Regions from separate parts of the Rhizobium sp. Root1204 genome, predicted to be linked through region 1. Evidence: predicted binding sites of a transcription regulator. Region 1 holds the regulator's gene; each other region holds the start of a gene.
What was found. The regulator LexA, encoded in region 1, represses DNA repair genes until DNA is damaged. The targets are predictions, from matches to a motif close to TGTTCNNNNTGTGTTCNG.
Positions count from the first base shown of each region.

Region 2: a site for LexA is predicted at 1,237-1,254, ahead of ASC96_RS02425 (YifB family Mg chelatase-like AAA ATPase). Genes of this name have one in related genera too.
Region 3: a site for LexA is predicted at 1,884-1,901, ahead of ASC96_RS08205 (metallopeptidase family protein). Genes of this name have one in related genera too.
Region 4: a site for LexA is predicted at 1,815-1,832, ahead of ASC96_RS04765 (ImuA family protein). Genes of this name have one in related genera too.

Region 1 covers NZ_LMCZ01000034.1:395,997-400,615, forward strand. The annotation lists tRNA gene ASC96_RS23195 (tRNA-Cys) at 24-97, opposite strand; gene lexA (transcriptional repressor LexA) at 1,225-1,935, opposite strand; gene ASC96_RS23205 (hypothetical protein) at 2,199-2,519, shown strand; gene ASC96_RS34095 (hypothetical protein) at 2,579-2,857, opposite strand; tRNA gene ASC96_RS23215 (tRNA-Asn) at 3,079-3,153, shown strand; gene ASC96_RS23220 (SDR family oxidoreductase) at 3,227-4,141, opposite strand; gene ASC96_RS23225 (TetR family transcriptional regulator) at 4,218-4,619, shown strand, end outside.
Region 2 covers NZ_LMCZ01000001.1:495,016-499,634, forward strand. The annotation lists gene gshB (glutathione synthase) at 159-1,106, shown strand; gene ASC96_RS02425 (YifB family Mg chelatase-like AAA ATPase) at 1,349-2,881, shown strand; gene cysK (cysteine synthase A) at 3,125-4,093, opposite strand; gene ASC96_RS02435 (LysE family translocator) at 4,228-4,619, opposite strand, start outside.
Region 3 covers NZ_LMCZ01000006.1:132,303-136,921, forward strand. The annotation lists gene ASC96_RS08190 (hypothetical protein) at 1-55, opposite strand, end outside; gene ASC96_RS08195 (CoA ester lyase) at 171-1,079, shown strand; gene ASC96_RS08200 (DUF1737 domain-containing protein) at 1,076-1,282, shown strand; gene ASC96_RS08205 (metallopeptidase family protein) at 1,317-1,751, opposite strand; gene ASC96_RS32525 (hypothetical protein) at 1,922-2,851, shown strand; gene ASC96_RS08215 (DNA polymerase Y family protein) at 2,733-4,310, shown strand; gene ASC96_RS08220 (error-prone DNA polymerase) at 4,307-4,619, shown strand, end outside.
Region 4 covers NZ_LMCZ01000003.1:54,203-58,821, forward strand. The annotation lists gene ASC96_RS04760 (DNA polymerase Y family protein) at 1-1,089, opposite strand, end outside; gene ASC96_RS04765 (ImuA family protein) at 1,010-1,765, opposite strand; gene ASC96_RS33500 (hypothetical protein) at 1,974-2,234, shown strand; partial or broken gene ASC96_RS33690 (SOS response-associated peptidase) at 2,314-2,955, shown strand; gene dinB (DNA polymerase IV) at 3,001-4,083, shown strand; gene ASC96_RS31540 (DUF1127 domain-containing protein) at 4,446-4,592, opposite strand.

The sequences.
Region 1 (4,619 bases):
TTACTGGTGGAGCAAGAAAGGTTTGGAGGCCTCGCCCGGAATTGAACCGGGGTGCAAGGATTTGCAGTCCTCTGCGTCACCACTCCGCCACGAGGCCTCACCAGTTCAAATAGTCGAACTGTGGCGGCGGTTTAGAATGATCCTAGACAAATCGCAAGAGGGTATTTCTGAAAAACGTTCTTGGTCATTTCTGAGATGCCGTTTCCGAACCCTTCTTCCACAGCTTTGGGGATGAACAAGCCGGTGTGCGAGGAGCCGAAAACGAGATTGCGGCGTCCCGGTCAAAGCGCCACGTCCCTGCCCTGTTGCCGGGCGCATTCTCACGAAGGTGACGGGCGACGGATTCGTGAATTGGTGCGCAAGTGCTGCCGTCGGCTGTTCGATTGATGAAGCGCCAAAGCCCTTAGCGAAACGGCACTGTTTCTAACGCCTTGCCAACGCGGGCCGTTGCAGCAGCCGGCCCTTTTCCCTAACGATGCCAATCGTTCAGCTCTTGGCTGGAGCGATCCGCATTATCTGTCCACGTCTCAATTGACGCGCGGGCAACCCTGGCGGTTTGCAAGTTTCAAGACAGTGTATTCGCCACGGCGTCCAATGCCGTCAACGACAACAAGGCGCCGGTTTATCGAGCGGATGCCGGGATCACGCATTCCGTACTGATAGGCACGGCGGATTGCCTGCCGTTCACTGCAATTGCTGCGCGGACGATACTCATTATTGTATCGCCGGTCTCTGTATTCAACTGCGGGACTGTCGCGTCCGATGTATATGTCCAAGGATTGGGCCAACGATGCTGGTGCCTGAACAGTCGAAATGACTGTGGCCATCAATGCCACGACCAAAACTTTTGTAAAAACGGTTCTCACATTGGCCTCCTGGGTTCCGTCCACGAATAGAGCCGATAGGTCAACGAAATCCTACTAAATAGGTTCCAAAAATAGGGTGCGATAGGGGAACGGCAACATTTGCCGATGCGCAAGCCGCATTGAAAATTCATAGGCTTACAGCCCGTTAATCGGGCGTATTGAAGGAAAAATCATGTCCCTTATTTCCGCCGCTACTCATGATTTAGAGTGCTCCGGTCGGTTCATGAGGTCGCTAAGGCATTATCTTTCAGGGGGCAAAACTATCGTCGCGCCGGACGGTGACAGGTTTGCAGCCATGTCTACAAATCACGCAATCTTCCCCACTCCTTTAAGCTGCCATAGCTGAAGTGATATCAGATCAATGATAACGGCGGATCAGCCCGACGAGTTTTCCCTGTATCTTGACCCGGTCCGGTCCAAAAATCCGCGTCTCATATGCAGGGTTGGCGGCTTCCAGCGCGATCGAGGCGCCTTTGCGGCGAAACCGCTTCAATGTCGCTTCCTCGTCATCAACCAGGGCGACGATGATTTCACCGGGGCTGGCACTGTTCGTATTGCGGATGATGACCGTGTCGCCGTCGAGAATGCCCGCCTCGATCATCGAATCACCGCGCACTTCAAGTGCGTAGTGCTCACCGGTCCCAACCATCTCGAGCGGCACGGAAATATCATGCGTATTGTTCTGAATCGCGGAGATCGGTACGCCGGCGGCGATCCTGCCCATGACAGGTATGGAGACGGTATCGTTGTTTGCGGCGGCCTTGACGGGTGCGGCAGGTGCCGGTTGTGTACCAAGACTGCCCTGGATGACGCTCGGTGAAAAGCCGCGCTTTGGCTGAAGGCTCGTGGTATAGGCTTCTGGTAACTTGATCACTTCCAGCGCCCTCGCCCGGTTGGGCAGACGCCGGATGAAGCCTCGCTCCTCAAGCGCTGTAATCAGCCGATGAATGCCGGATTTCGACGCAAGATCCAGTGCATCCTTCATCTCGTCGAACGATGGCGGTACGCCCGATTCCTTCATTCTTTCGTGAATGAACAGAAGCAGTTCCTGTTGCTTGCGGGTCAGCATGAACGATCACTCCAGAATCTAGAAACAAATCAAGAACGAACACTATCTGTTCCATATGTGTTCCGCAAGTCCCTAAAATTCGTGAGTGTTTTCAACGCAACAGAAAATCGTGCTGCATAGCGGCTCCTTTCCACTCAGCATTCCGCCTGCCATTCATCGCGGGAAGCTATCTGTTGGAACCTTTGCGCCGCCGGTACCGTTTCGGTTTATCTCGAAACAATGCGATGGACGGCCTGCTCCGGATGCCGTCCGAGGAGGCTTTGATGGCGAAATACACCGATGAGCGCGCTTCCGATGCCGATATGCAGAAAACCGTGGAATTGAGCGGCGTGCAGGCCCGTCAAGGCTTTTTGGGCCGGCCGGTGCTGATGGTACTCATCTGCGGCGTGGTCCTTGCAATGCTCGCCTGGGCCGGTGCGGAAGTGTTTGGCGAAAGCACAGACAACGACGCTGCGACCAAGGTTGAGGAAAAGCTGCCTGCCCCGAACAATGGCGCTCCGGCCACGCAGGAAACTCCGGTCGATCCGGCGCAAATGGCACCTGCGGACAAGGACCCGACGCCACAGACAGGCTCAGGCGGATAAGCGGATCGGATCCGGCGCAAGCCTCTGCCGAATCGGGAGAAGGGCTTACGTCCAGCTTCCTAGCTGGAAGCAGGCCATTTGCGCGCCCACCAGACCGAAAGCCGCCGCCTCTTTCGCCGGACGAAGGCAAGGTCGTGCGACAGGACGAGAAGACCAAGGGGAATCATCCAGAAACCGAGAACCGGGAGAAAACCCAAAATACCGCCAAAGATCAGCGCGGCACCGATGGAAATGCGCAAAAGGCGCGATTGCGGCAGCCGCATACGCCACGTGCCGATGATGAGTTCGTGGGCGCGGGCATCGATGCCGAATTTTTTTGTTTTCCGCTGTTCTGCCATCAAATTCCACCTGCCAAATGTCCGGCCACCCGCCATCGCCTGCGAACGCTGCAATCCTGCGGGTTTATCCCCGGCAAATCAACGGAGCGCTTTCAACTCTCACATGGGGAGTTGTCCACAATCAGACAAGATTGTGCATTTTTTTTGAAAAACCGCTTGGCAAATCGGAAAAGCATTTGTATTAGCAGCCTCACTTCTGCAGCACACACCGCCGCAGATTATCCCTGGTAGCTCAGCGGTAGAGCATTCGACTGTTAATCGACAGGTCGCCGGTTCGAATCCGGCCCGGGGAGCCAATTTCCAAAGGCCTTGCTGAAAAAGCAAGGCCTTTTTGGTTTCTGGCGTACCCTCTGCGCCCGCCTTCATGTTCTACCGGTAACCGCTCGCGTCCGCCGGTTTTCCGGCATCCTGCACCTCGGTCATGTAGCGCCAGCAGTCCGGCCGCGATCCGTCGAGATCGGTAAAGCCGTAAATCTTGGCGAGATCGCCGCTTGAGGTCGATTGCCCGTTGAGGCGTCCCCGCTCCGGATCCGCAGCCAGGGATGAAACGGCGCGGCCGGTAAAGCGTGGGGTTTCGGAAATCACGAAATGCGGCTGGGCCTTTATCGCCTCCACCCAGTTTTCCTCGCGCACACCAAAGATGTCGAGCATCATTTCAGAACGCATCCAGCCTGGAGAGATTGCCACCGATGTCGCTGCATGCGGCGCCAGATCCTGCGCGTGTGCCCACGCCATGCGAATGACACTGGTCTTGGCGAGATCGTAGAACGGGCTGAGCCGGTAGTGGGTGGCATTGTATTGCGCCGTGCCATCGGTCATCTCGACCAGCAAGCCACCAGGATTCTCGATCATCAATGGCAATGCGTAATGGGCGGTGACCAGATGGGTATCGATCGCCAACCGCAAGAGTTTCAGGCCATTTTCAAGCGAGTGTTCCCAGACCGGCTTGTTCCATTCGGTCAAATACTCGCCGCCCCAGATATCGTTGACGAGGATATCGAGCCGCTTTTCGTCGCGGCGGACGCGGGCGATCAGCGCCTCGACTTCGGCGTGGATGAGATGATCCACCCGCACGGCAATGCCTTTACCACCAGCCTGTGTCACAAGTTCAGCGGTTTCTTCGATCGTTTCCGGGCGGCCATAGTCCGATTGCCGGGTTCGTGTCGTGCGGCCGGTCACGTAGACGGTTGCGCCCGCTGCCCCCAGTTCCACGGCGATGCCACGGCCAGCACCACGCGTCCCGCCGGCCACAAGTGCGATTTTCCCTTGCAGGTTGCTTACCACGGTATTGTCCTCCTCGTTTAGAATTGATAATAACCGAACGTTCGTTCATAAATAAAATGAACGCAAGGGGAAAATAATGCCGCGGCCACGCACGTTATCCGACGAGCACCTGCTTGATCTGGTGCTGACGCTGATCCACGCAGAGGGACCGGAGGCGGCGACGTTTGCCGCTGTATCCAAGGCAAGCGGCCTGTCCGGCTCAACACTGGTGCAACGTTTTTCGACCAAGGCAGCGATGCTGCGTCAGGCGTTGCTGCATGCCTGGGACCAGCTGGACGCCGAGACGATCCAACTGTGCGAAGCAATCCCTAGGACACCGCAAGGTGCCGTTACTTTGCTCGCCGCTCTGTCGGGAAATTATGGTGACAGCGCTGCCGTCTATGCCGACGGCCTGCGTTTGTTGCGAGAGGACTTTCGGGATCCCCAACTGCGAGCTCGGGGTGCAGCCTGGGGGCGAACGCTGGTCGGGGCCCTCAGC
Region 2 (4,619 bases), on a different contig from region 1:
CATTGCAGATGCTTCAAGCCACGGGCGGAAAAGCCGCCGCGTGATCGGGAAGGCATGTCCAAATATGGCCCCCGGCAGAAATCTGTATGGTTCACCGGATACGATTTGATATAGACAAGCCTCATTCAATGACGCCCCCGATCAACAGGAAATGTCCCATGGCGAAAATCGTAAATGTCGCGGTCCAGATGGATCATGTCTCTGGCATCACTATCGCCGGTGACAGTACCTTTGCCATGAGCCTTGAGGCGCAGGCGCGCGGCTATAAGCTGTTCCATTACACGCCGAACCAGCTGTCGCTGCGCGACGGCAAGGTGATCGCCACTGTTCAACCGATGAGCCTGCGCGACGTCAAGGGCGACCACTACACGCTGGGAGATGCCGAGCGCATAGACCTCTCCACCATGGACGTGGTGCTGCTTCGCCAGGATCCGCCCTTCGACATGGCCTATATCACCTCGACGCACCTGCTCGAGCGCGTCCATCCGAAGACGCTTGTGGTCAACGATCCGGCCTGGGTGCGCAACTCGCCGGAAAAAATCTTCGTCACCGAATTTCCCGACCTGATGCCGAAGACGCTGATCACCCGCGATCCCGCCGAGATTGCCAGTTTCCGCGCAGAGATGGGCGATATCATCCTGAAGCCGCTCTATGGCAATGGCGGCGCCGGCGTCTTCCATTCGACCCGCGATGACCGCAACATGTCGTCGCTCCTGGAAATGTTCGGACAAATGTTCCGCGAACCCTTCATCGCCCAGGAATACCTGCCGGCCGTGCGCAAGGGCGACAAGCGCATCCTGCTCGTCGATGGCGAGCCGGTCGGCGCGATCAACCGGGTGCCTGCCGAACACGATGCCCGCTCCAACATGCATGCGGGCGGCACGCCGATGCCGACGGACCTGACGGCGCGGGAAAAGGAAATCTGCGCCCGCATCGGACCGGCGCTGCGTGAACGCGGCTTCCTGCTCGTCGGCATCGATGTGATTGGTGACGTGATGACCGAGATCAATGTCACCTCTCCTACCGGTCTTCGCGAAGTGAAGAAATTCGGCGGCGCCGATATCGCCGCGCTGCTCTGGGACGCGATCGAACGCAAGCGCGCCTGATGAATGATTGAGCGGCCGGGGCGGCTATCCGTCCCGGCGCCCGATTTCATCCCCCGGATGTTCACGGTTGTTCCGCTCCGTTCCTGAGGTACAACCGAGCCACAACCAGGCCGATTGGAACAGTCGAATCTGTTCGATAATTGTTCTTGTTTTATTCCGTTATTCGTGCAAGATTTCACACCACAACCGGAAAAGGTTGTGGTGGCGGGTTGCTGACCTGCCTCGCGGCAAGAGGGGCAATCATGGTCGCGCGTGTCAGTACGGTTGCATTTCAAGGCATAGAAGGCCTGCCTGTCGATGTTCAGGTGATGGTCGCGCCGGGCAAGGTCGGCATGCAGATCGTCGGCCTTCCCGATAAGGCGGTCGCCGAAAGCCGCGAGCGGGTGCAGGCAGCACTCCACGCCTCCGGCCTGTCGCTACCCGCCAAGAAGGTCACCGTCAATCTTGCGCCTGCTGATCTTCCCAAGGAAGGCTCGCATTTCGACCTGCCGATCGCGCTTGGCCTGATGGCGGCACTCGGCGCCATTCCCGGCGATGCGCTGGATGGATATGTGGTGATCGGCGAACTCAATCTCGATGGCACCATCGCCGCTGTCTCCGGAGCCCTGCCCGCCGCCATCGGCGCCAACGGCCTTGGCAAAGGCCTGATCTGCCCGTCCGACAGCGGCGCTGAGGCCGCCTGGGCGGGATCCGAGATCGACATTCTGGCGCCGCGCAGCCTGATTGCGCTCGCCAATCATTTCCGTGGCACGCAGGTGCTGTCGCGTCCCGAACCGGCCGTGCGTGCCAGCCCCGCCAACATGCCGGATCTCGCTGATATCAAGGGCCAGGAAAGCGCCAAGCGGGCGCTGGAAGTGGCAGCGGCCGGAAACCATAACCTCTTGATGGTCGGTCCGCCCGGTTCCGGCAAGTCGATGCTGGCCGCCCGCCTGCCCTCGATCCTGCCGCCTCTCTCACCGCCGGAACTGCTCGAAGTGTCGATGATCCACTCGATCGCCGGGCAACTGGCCGGCGGTAAGCTGTCGGACCGGCGCCCCTTCCGCACGCCACACCACTCCGCCACCATGGCGGCGATGATCGGCGGCGGCCTGCGCGCCAAGCCGGGCGAAGCGTCGCTGGCCCATAACGGCGTATTGTTTCTCGATGAATTTCCGGAATTCACGCCGCAGGTGCTCGATGCGCTGCGCCAGCCGCTCGAAACCGCCGAATGCATCATTGCCCGCGCCAATCACCGCGTCACCTATCCGGCCGCCATCCAGCTGGTTGCCGCGATGAACCCCTGCCGCTGCGGCATGGCGGGAGAGCCCGGCCATAGCTGCGCCCGTGGCCCGCGCTGCGTCTCCGATTATCAGGGCCGCATCTCAGGTCCGCTGATGGACCGGATCGATATCCGCATCGACGTCCCCTCGGTCACCGCCGCCGACCTGATCCGTCCGGCACCGGCCGAACCGAGCGCCGTCGTCGCCCGGCGGGTGGCGCGCGCCCGCGAAATCCAGATGGACCGCTTCATCGCACTTGGCATGCCGCACATCCTTTCCAATGCCCGCTGCTCAACAGCGATGATTGAAAAGATGACCGAGCCCGACGCTGGCGGACTGCAATTGCTGCGGGATGCGGCGGAGAAAATGAAGTTTTCGGCACGCGGTTATCACCGGGTGCTGAAGGTGGCCCGCACGCTTGCCGATCTCGATGAGAAGGCGACGGTCGGGCGCATTCATCTCGCCGAAGCGATTTCCTACCGGATCGCCGGCGAGCGGTTGACGGCAGCGGCGTAACATTTTCCCCGGCAACGCGAGGCAGGTTATCATCGCGAAGGAAGCGCCTCAGGAGGGTGCTGCCAGTTCTTTGAAAAGAGCATAGTGAAGACGGGGCTGTTCGGTCGCCCTCAGTGCTTTTCGGCAAGTTCCTTCGGCACCGGGAGCAACCGGGTCCCTGCGTGATCAATCGAAAAGGCAGCAAGCTGAGATACGGGATTGCGGTGGCGCCGCCAGATTGCGGCGCCACCGCGCATAAAATCCCTAACCGCCCAGACCTTCGAACAGCGCCGTCGACAGATAGCGCTCTGCAAAGGACGGGATGATCACGACGATGGTCTTGCCTTCGTTTTCCGGGCGCTGGCCGATCGTGATCGCCGCCTTCAGCGCGGCACCGGATGAAATACCCACCGGCACGCCTTCCAGGCGCGCCACGTGACGGGCGGTCTCGATGGCTTCCGGGCTCGAAACGGTGACGATCTCGTCATAGATTTTCGTGTCGAGGATGGCAGGCGCAAAACCGGCGCCGATACCCTGGATCTTGTGCGGACCGGGGGCGCCGCCGGAGAGAACCGGAGATTCGACGGGTTCAACGGCAATGACCTTGACCGACGGCTTCTTCGCCTTCAGCACCTGGCCAGCACCGGTGATCGTGCCTCCCGTGCCGATGCCGGACACGAGAATATCGACGCCACCATCGGTGTCGTTCCAGATTTCCTCGGCCGTCGTCTTGCGGTGGATTTCCGGGTTGGCTGGGTTTTCGAACTGCTGCGGAATGATCGCGTCCGGCAGCGTCGCGGCCAGTTCCTCGGCCTTGGCAATGGCGCCCTTCATACCCTTCGGGCCTTCCGTCAGCACCAGTTCCGCACCGAGCAGAGCCAGCATCTTGCGGCGCTCGATCGACATGGTCTCCGGCATGGTGAGGATGAGCTTGTAGCCCTTTGCAGCGGCAGCAAAGGCGAGCGCGATGCCGGTATTGCCGGAGGTCGGTTCGATCAGCGTCGTCTTGCCGGGGGTGATCTTGCCCTGCGCTTCCAGCGTTTCGATCATCGCGACGCCGATACGGTCCTTGACGGAGGCGATCGGATTGAAGAATTCGAGCTTGGCGAGAAGGTTGGCCTTGACGCCGTTTTCCTTGGCCAGCTTGTCGAGGCGAACGATCGGCGTATCGCCAATGGTCTCGGTGATCGAGGAATAGACGCGGCCGCGGCCGGGTTTGCGCTGTTCTGACATGGTGCTCTCCCTTTTCTCATCAGTTGGCGCAGAGAATAGGGGCAAAGCCTCCGGCATGCCAGAGTACGATTTTCCGCGGGCTTATTCCCGTTGGAAAAAACCGTTGCGTAACCGCCTGTTACGGAACGAATTTTTCAGGCGGCGCGCGTGGCGATATAGGCCGCGGTTGTGCCGATGATACCGGCGGCAATCCGGTTCAGCGATGTCAGGGCGCGGGGCTTTTTGAGGAGCAGCCGGGCACGCGAGGCCAGCAGGATGTATGGGATGACCACGGCCATCAAGACGGTGAAGGATGCACAGACAAGGATGACATATTCCTTGACGCCGATCACATGCAGGTCGATCAGGGTCGGCACCAGGGCGACATAGAAAAGCATCGTCTTCGGGTTGCCCAGCGTCACCAGCAAACCCGAGAGGAACGACAGGCCCATGCTGGCGCTCTTCTTTGCCTCGATCTCCTGCGGCAACAGCCCGGCAGTCCAGAGCTTGTAGGCGATGTACATCAGATAGAGCGCGCCTAAAACCT
Region 3 (4,619 bases), on a different contig from region 1:
TCAGCGTGAACGCGATGCCTGCGATCGTCAGGAGGAGAGAGCGTATGCTTTGCATTGTCGTCACCTTTCGTTGCCTGAAATGTGGGTTCGCCCGCGCCGCGTTGCAAGACCTACTTCCGTATCACATGCCTGCCTTGCGAAAATGGCGAAAGCCGGGCACAAAAGCCCTCATGAATTCGCTCAACGATCGCCACCCCGCCCGTCTGCGCCGCTCGGTCCTGTGTGTGCCCGCCGACAATGGCCGCGCCCTTGCCAAGATCGCCAGCCTTGCCTGCGACGCGGTGATCTACGATCTCGAGGATGCGGTCTCCATCGACAACAAGGTTGCCGCCCGCCAGATACTGGCCGATCATCTGAAGCGGGAGCGCCGCAGCGATATCGAAGTGATTGTCCGCATCAACGATCTGAAGACACCCTTCGGTGAAAAGGATCTGGCCTTCGCGCTGACGCTGTCCCCCGATGCCATCCTGCTTCCCAAGGTCGAAAGTCCGCAGGATATCCAGGCGGTCGTCGATATCCTGTCGGAAAACGATGCGCCGGATAGCGTTCGCCTCTGGGCGATGATCGAGACCCCGCGCGGCGTGCTGAATGCAGCGGCGATTGCCGAAACCGGCCGCACCCGCGGCGGCAGGCTCGATTGTTTCGTGCCGGGGTTGAACGACCTGCGCAAGGAAACCGGCGTGCCTGCCCTGCTCGGCCGCACCTACCTGATTGCCTGGCTGATGCAGATCCTGCTCGCCGCCCGCAGCTGCGGCCTTGATATCATCGATGCCGTCTTCAACGATTTCCGGGATGAGAGCGGGTTTGCGGCCGAGTGCACCCAGGGCCGCGACATGGGCTTTGATGGCAAGATGCTGATCCACCCGGCCCAGATCGGCCCGGCCAACAGCGCCTTCGGTGTGGCCGGTACCGCCCTTGCCGAGGCCAGATCCATCATTGATGCCTTCGCGCTCCCGGAAAATAGGGATAAAGCCGTCATCAATCTCAACGGCCTGATGGTCGAGCGCCTTCATCTGGATCAAGCCCTGCGGCTCGCCGCAAAGGCTGATGCCATCACCACAAAAGGAAAAAACTCTTGAAACTCTACCGCCTGCTGACTGCCGTCGATGACGCCACCTTCTGCCACAAGGTTACCGCCGCCCTCAACAAGGGTTGGGACCTCTATGGTTCGCCGACCTATGCCTGGAACAAGGAAGCCAAGGTGATGATGTGCGGCCAGGCCGTCATCAAGAATGTCGAGGGCAAGGAATATACCCCCGACACCAAGCTCTCCGAACACTGAGCCTTCAAGGCCGGCTGGGATGGTTCAAGCCATCTCAGCCGCCGACATGCTCGACGCTTTCCTCGATCCGCTCCATGTCGTCGTCTGACAGGCCGAAATGATGGCCGATCTCGTGGATCAGCACATGGGTGACGATATCGCCCAGCGTCTCTTCGTTCTCGGCCCAATAGTCGAGGATCGGCCGGCGGTAGAGAATGATCCGGTTCGGCATCTCGCCGGTTTCCATGGTGAAGCGCTCGCCGATGCCGCGCCCCTCGAACAATCCAAGCAGATCGAACGGCGTTTCCAGCGCCATGTCCTCGAAAACGTCCTCGTCTGGAAAATCATTGATCTCGATGGTCAGATCGGTTGCCAGCGCCCGGAATTCCTCCGGCAGGTGGCTGTAAGCCTCCAGCGCCAGGGATTCGAATGTGCTGATTGTCGGCGCGTGGCGGTCTCGCCAATCGTCGCTCTGGTCTATGCGGGCCATGGGCACTCCTTGCTTGCCCCCTGATATAGCTATTTCCCCAGCGTTTTTCGAGGGTTGAATTTGAATGCCCTCTGTCAAGGAATAAATTCTTAGAGAATCCCGTTGACTCTTCTTTGAAGCTCTGGAATCTATAAGAACATAACAGGAACAATCTGAATTGGAGTGACGTCATGGTGCAGACGCCCATGACGCGCGAGCGTCTTTTTGCGCTCCGCGAAGAGATATCAAGGCTGGAGGGTAGCTCCATCGTCGCCGCGAGGCAGGAGGCTTTGGACGGTGAAAGCGGCTATGCAAAACAAAGGGAAATCCACCGTGTTCCGCTGGGGATAGCGGCGCTTGATCATGCCATGGAAGGCGGGTTGGCCCTAAATGGCATGACTGAAATCCGCTCGCAACTGATGCGCGATGCAACGGCGGCAACTGGTTTTGCATTGGCGCTTGCCGCCCTGCTGCAGCGTATGCCGGATGAGGATCGCTCGCCGGTTCTGTGGATCAGCGATGCCGTTACATCGATGGAAACAGGCATTCCCTATGCGCTCGGGCTTGCGGATTTCGGAGTGAAGCCGGAGCGTTTCCTGCACGCTGCTCCGCGCCGGCTGGAGGAGGCGCTCTGGCTTGCGGAAACCGCCGTCGAAAGCGGTGCCTTTTCAGTCAGCATATTGGAGGTCAAAGGCAATCCGGCCCATTTCGGCCTGACCGAAAGCCGGCGGCTGAGTCTGCGGGCAAAGATGGCAGGGCGCCCGCTCCTCCTCCTGCGTCAGTCCGGAGAGGAAGAGGCAAGCAGCGCACCTTTCCGCTTTCTGGTTGAACCCGCGCCCGCAACAAGCCGCTTTTTGCCGGATCGGTCGATGCTTGGCGGCAGCATCGGCAACCCGGTTTTCCGTCTCACCCTGGAGAAAAGCCGAAATCCGGCCCCTGTCTCCCTGCTTCTGGAGTGGAATCCCCATGACCGTCAGTTTCTCCCCGCCCGCGAGCCAGACCATGCTCGGTCTGCGCGCAAGCTCCCAGCGCATTCTGGCCCTCGCCTTCCCGCACCTGTCAACCGACCGGATCGCCCGCAAGAAGTGGGGTCTGTCCTGGCGCTTGAGCGGGCGTCCTGACGCCCCGCCCATCGTCTGCTCCGGGCGGCTCAACAATGCCATGCGGCTGACGGCGCTTGACGAGGTGGCGGAAGCGATTGGCCTCAAGAAAAGCCAAGGCGTGGCGGAGGCGCGCGCCATGTGTCCCAGGCTTGAGGTCATGGAAGAAGATCTGGCCGCCGATCGCCGCCTGCTCGATGGCATTGCCGACTGGTGCGACCGCTACACGCCGTTGGTGGCGCTTGATGGCCGGGATGGGCTGTTTCTTGATATTACCGGCAGTTCCCATCTCTTCGGCGGCGAGCAGGCGCTGCTCAAGGACATTCTCTTGCGCCTCTTCCAGATGGGTATCGATGCGCGCGGCGCCATCTCTTCGGCGCCGGGTCTTTCCTGGGCGGCCTCCCGCTTCGGGAGCGGTGGCGTCATCGCCGAGGAGGACATGGAGCTCGTGCTGGCACCCTTGCCGGTCGCGTCTCTCCGGCTGGAGGAGCAGACGGTCGCCTCACTCCAGAAGCTTGGATTGAAGCAGGTCGGTGATCTCATCATGGCGCCACGAGCGCCCCTTGCGCGGCGTTTCGGAGCGAAACTGCTGCTGCGGCTTGATCAGGCGCTCGGCCGTGATGAAGAGCCGGTGTCTCCACGCCGTCCCGTCGCCAGTCTTTCTGCCGAGCGGCGCCTGATCGAACCTGTCCAGGCGGAGGAGGATATCCTCTATTTGACCGGGCAGATCGCCCTGTCGCTGAAAACAAGCCTGGAAGAGCGCGGCGCGGGCGGGCGGGCTTTCGAACTCATGCTGTTTAGGGTCGATGGCCGGGTCTTTCGCATCGCCGCCGGTGTCTCGCAGCCATTGCGGGATCCGAAGCGGATCGCCGGACTGTTTTCCGAACGTCTTCAAGCCGTTCATGATGATCTGGATGCCGGCTATGGGTTTGAAATCCTGCGGCTGAACGTCATGCGGTATGAAGCCTTTGATACACCGCAGGAGGATTTTGACGGTGCCCGGCAAAAGGATGTCTCTCTCGCAGGGTTTGTCGATCGCGTGTCAGCCCGCCTCGGCGCGGATTGCCTGCAGAGTTTTCAATTGTGCGAAAGCCATGTGCCGGAACGGGCGGTGGCCGCGAACCCGGCCATCCATGCGTTCACACCGGGCAAGAAACCGGCCGCAGGCGTTTTTCCCTGGTCCCGTAGCGAACGCCCACTCAGGCTTTTCCGCCGGCCGGAGCTGGTAGAGGTCTCCCTGGCCGAAGTGCCGGAGGGACCACCGCAAAGCTTTCATTGGCGCCGCGTGACGCACCGCGTCTCCCGCAGCCAAGGGCCGGAACGGCTTGCCATGGAGTGGTGGGTCGATGGCGCGGATGCGCAGTCGCGGGATTATTTCCGCATTGAGGACGATACCGGTCATCGCTTCTGGCTCTACCGCGAGGGGCTTTACGGCCAGTTGCCGTCACCGCGCTGGTTCATGCACGGAATTTTCGCATGAGTGCGGAACCCCAATTTTTCGAGATCGGTGCCCGCTCGAATTTCTCCTTCCTCGAAGGGGCATCGAAACCTGAGGAGATGGTGATGCAAGCCGCGCTCTTGCACCTCTCGGGCATCGGGATTGCCGACCGTAATTCCGTTGCAGGTGTGGTTCGCGCCCATGCGCAGATCAAGGCACTCAAGGAGGAGCACGCAAAGACAATTCAGGAAAATCTGACCCTTTGTAAAAAGGGAGAGGAACAGAAGCGGCCTCTCGAAGCCGTGCCTTTTCAGCCGGGCGCCCGGCTGGTCTTTTCCGACGGCACGCCGG
Region 4 (4,619 bases), on a different contig from region 1:
GTCGAGCAGAGGCGTGACGTCGACGATGGTTTCTTCGATAAGCGAGGAGATGGACTGCTTTTCCTCGAATGGCTCGATCATCGTCGCGGCAAGGGACAGCTTTTCGATACCGAAACCGGGATCGATGTTTTCGATGCTGGAACAGAGAAGCTTTGTCAGACGCTGGACATCGCGCACCGGCTTAGCCGTGCCGGCACGCAGGGACTGCAATGTGTTGTCGACGCGGTAGATGATCAGATCGGCGCGACGAACGCCCTGCCCGTGCGTCTCCAACGCGGCGCAGAGGTCGATCACGAGCTTTCCGATATATTTGGCGATGGTCTCAGAGGCTCCGATAGGCTCGGAAAAGGAACGCGTCACTTCGATCAGCTCTGCGGTGCGAATGGGGTCGATCGGTTCGGCAAGGTGTCCAAGCATCTGATCGAGCCGGCGGCCGACCTCCGGCCCAAAACGCAGAGCCAAAGGCGCCCGCGGCGTTACTGAGACCTCGCCGACGGTCCGGAACCCGAGCACGGTCAGGCCGCTGACAATATCGGGCGACAGGCGAAGGCTGGAAATCGGCAGGTTGACGACGGCCTTGGCCGTCTCGCCAACCGGGACAATGATCACCTCGCGACGCGTGGCGCGCGCAATGGCGTGGGCACTGCCCCAGGTATCGGCAATGGCGCCGCGGGCCTGAAGGCCATGGCCTCTCAGAGCGTTGACAAGACCAATGAGCATCGGCAACTCACCACCGCGCAGGTGATCGGCGCCCTCGGTATCCATGACGATGCCATCGGGACTGTCCATCGCTACCACCGGCGTATATTGGCGCAGCATCCACAGCGCCAGGCGCTCGATCGCCAAGGCGTCGCCGTCCGGATCGGCATCGACCAGATGCAAGCCGGATATCATCGCCTGGGCTTTGGCAGCGGGCATGCCGATGCGGACGCCGGCCTTGAAGGCCGCAGCGTCGACCGCCGCGACGGTGCGTTTCGATCCACTGCGCGCGACGACCACGACCGGTGTTTCAGGCAAGATTCCGGGCTCGGCGCGCCTGATCCTGTCCGTCGCGAGCGTGGGGAGAAAGACTGATACGACCCGTGGCATCGCAGGCACCTATTTCAAATTCCGCGGCTTCTCCCGCTCTTGCTCTGATCAATTCCGCCAGCCACCGTGCCCGCCCGATGCCCGGCACAGGCAGCGGCTCGGAGGGCAGGACGCTGATGCGCCACCGTGTCGTGGCGGCTGTCGGCTGTCCGAAATCAGCTGCCTCCGTCGGGCGACGCCATCGTCGAAGCGCAATGCCAATCGTTCCTGAAGCCTCGGCCGCCAGCTGCAGGCGCCGCGAGGCGGTCATCGGCAGGCGTACGAGTTCGGCAACGACAGCCCCAAGCCCGCCAAAACGCAGGCCTTCTTCGAAATTCGTGAGCACGTCCTCTTCCCGGTCGGCCTCGACATAGATCACCCGATCATGATGAAGGCCTGCTTGTGCCAATGCCGGCGCGAACAGATCCGGCCGTGTCAGGCACCAGAGCACGTCGCCTTTCGTGCGCGCAACGATCCCGGCGACAAAAAGGGCGGCGGCCGCGCCATGAACCGCATCGGCCCCACCACCAGCCACTTCGTGCAGGGCACCGCAGGCCAGCCCACCACCGGGAAGCTTTGCGTCGATCTCGGCTATCCCGAACGGCAGCACCTCGCCCTTGCGCACAACTCCGCCTTCAAGCCGCCGGATGCGGTCCTGAAGCTCGGAAATGACGGGGTTCGCGGCAGTGATTGGCATCGGTTTCCAAATTCAAGAGTGCATTTGCATAGCCAGAAAAAGGCTGATATGTTCTGTTTTTGTTCTTTAAACGGCGATGAGTCAACGGGCAAGAATCGGGTGGACTGCAGGCGGCGTCACGAGACGTCTGTTGCTCAATCGATTCATCAAGCAGATTCAATTCGATGCTGAATGTGACGAAAAATATCGTGGATGAGAAAATTGAGATATGCCCGGCCTGCTGACGCTTAGGGATTTCAAGGGACCGGTGATTACCGTCGAATGCAAGCCGTGCGGGCAACAGGGCGAGCTTGATCGCAAGGCGTTGGTGAAACAGTTTGGCGCCAGCATGCGTTTTGTGGACCTGCGCCGTCGCATGGCGATGGGTTGCGAGAAGATGCATTGTTCTGACGGGCAGGATAGATGCGGGACGGGATTTCCCTGTTTGCTGGAGGCAGCCGTAGTTCTTGAGCTGCAAAAGCCCACGTGATCGGTGAAGCTCAAAGCTTGATTGCGATCCGAAAGGGTCAGAAACTTCGTCTTGACCCGCATTGGATAGGAGGACGGCAATGTGTAATCTCTACAACGTGACCACCACGCGCGACGCGGTTCTGCAATTTACAAAGGCGTTCCGGGATCGAGCCGGCTGGAATGAAGCCTCCTTCGATGTTTATCCAGGCTATCAGGCGCCGATTGTCCGCGTTGCCGAGGACGGACAGCGCGAGATTGCCCGGGCGACCTGGGGAATGCCGTCGCCGCCAGCCTATGTGAAAAACTACGATCCCGGCGTCACCAATATTCGCAATGTGAGTTCGCCGCACTGGCGGCGCTGGCTCGGCCCGACCAGCCGCTGTGTCGTGCCGTTCACCTCCTTTGCCGAACCGGATCCAGCCAGCAAAATCGAAGGCGGGCGTGTGCCGAACGCCTGGTTCGCTGGCAATGAAGATCGGCCGCTGATGTTCTTCGCAGGCTTCTGGACGCCCTGGAAAGGTGTGCGGAAGGTCCGCGATGGTGAGCAGGAATACGAACTGTTCGGCTTTCTGACCACGTCACCCAACGAGATCGTCTCGCCGATTCATCAAAAGGCCATGCCCTCCATCCTGACCACGCCTGAAGAAGTCGAGACCTGGTTGACAGCACCGTGGGATGAAGCCGGACGAGGAAGGTCTGTTGCTTTGATCACGAGCGCTCAGCACGACCGGTGCAGTCAGATGCCTGTCCACCAAATGCCGGCTTATCCTATGGGGACTGAAGTGATGGGGAAAGTGCAACCCATGCGCAAAATCATCCATGTGGACATGGACGCATTTTACGCGTCAGTCGAACAGCGAGACAACCCGGAGCTACGTGGACTACCATTAGCTGTTGGAGGATCCGCGGCACGCGGCGTTGTGGCGGCCGCAAGTTACGAGGCCCGCGTCTTCGGCGTGCATTCGGCAATGCCGTCGGTCACCGCCAAGCGCAAATGCCCGGAGCTGATCTTTGTGCCTCCGCGGTTCGACATCTACAAGGCAGTATCGCAACAGATCCGCGAGATCTTCGCTGAATATACGCCGCTGATCGAACCGCTATCGCTCGATGAGGCCTACCTCGATGTGACGGAGAATCTGAAGGGCATGGAGATCGCCACGGAGATCGCGCTGGAGATCCGCGCCAAGATCAAAGAAGTCACCGGGCTTAACGCGTCGGCCGGCATCTCCTACAACAAGTTCCTGGCGAAGATGGCAAGCGATCTGAACAAGCCGAATGGCCAGGCGGTCATCACCCCGAAGAACGGACCAGGTTTCGTCGAGGCCCTCCCCGTGAAGAAATTCCATGGCGTTGGGCCGGCCACCGCCGAGCGGATGAAACGGCATGGAATCGAGACGGGGCTTGATCTTAAGTCGAAGTCCCTCGCCTTCCTTCAGCAGCACTTTGGCAAGTCCGGTCCGTATTTCTACGGCATTGCCCGTGGGATCGACGAACGCCGGGTTAGACCTGATCGCATCCGGAAGTCCGTCGGCGCGGAAGACACCTTCGTTGAAGACATCGACAATTTCGATCTCGCCAAAGCCGAGCTGCGGCCATTGGCCGAGAAAGTCCGGCGCTACTGCGAGGCGCACGAGATCACGGGAAAGACCGTAACAGTCAAAATCAAATACTCGGATTTCAGCCAGGCGACACGGAGCCAGACAGTGTCGGGAGCCGTCTCCGACGTCGACCAGATGCTGGAGATTGCGGAATTCCTGCTTGCCTCGGTGTTCCCGTTCAAACGTCCAGTGCGGCTCCTGGGGATAACCCTGTCGTCCCTTAACACGGAAGAAAGCGGGCGAGAACCGCAGCTCGATCTGGGGCTTTGATGCAGCCGGGCCTGAAAACGAAAAAGCCTGCCGCGGGAGGAGATGCGGCAGGCTTTTCGAAAAGAACCGAACAGCGACCGGGAGGAGGAGTGCCGCTGTTCCTACAGACGTCCCTGGGAGGAGGAGTGGGCCGTCTGAAACTCGAAGCTCTGCGGGAGGAGGTGCATCGCTTCGATGAAACCAAGATACCCATTCTCTCCGCACATTAAATAGACTTTGCTGCAGTGCAGCTCTGCGGGAAATGCACGGCCTAATTCTGATGAGAGCGATCTCCAACTCCGGGCTTCGTGGCAGGCCAGGCACGGAAACGCCCGCGTCATCAGCGGGCGTAGTGTCATTCAGGATGGGCAGGAAAATGTCGCTTAGCGAGCGACCGACTGGCGGGCAACGCTTTGGATGTCGGCACGATTGATACCGAGGTCCTGCAGCTCGCGCGAGCTCATGCGGCCAAGTTCGGAAACGGTCTGACGGTACTTGCGCCAGTTGTTGAAGGAGCGTGCTACGTTCATGATGATCCCCTTTCGTGAGGTCTCTTG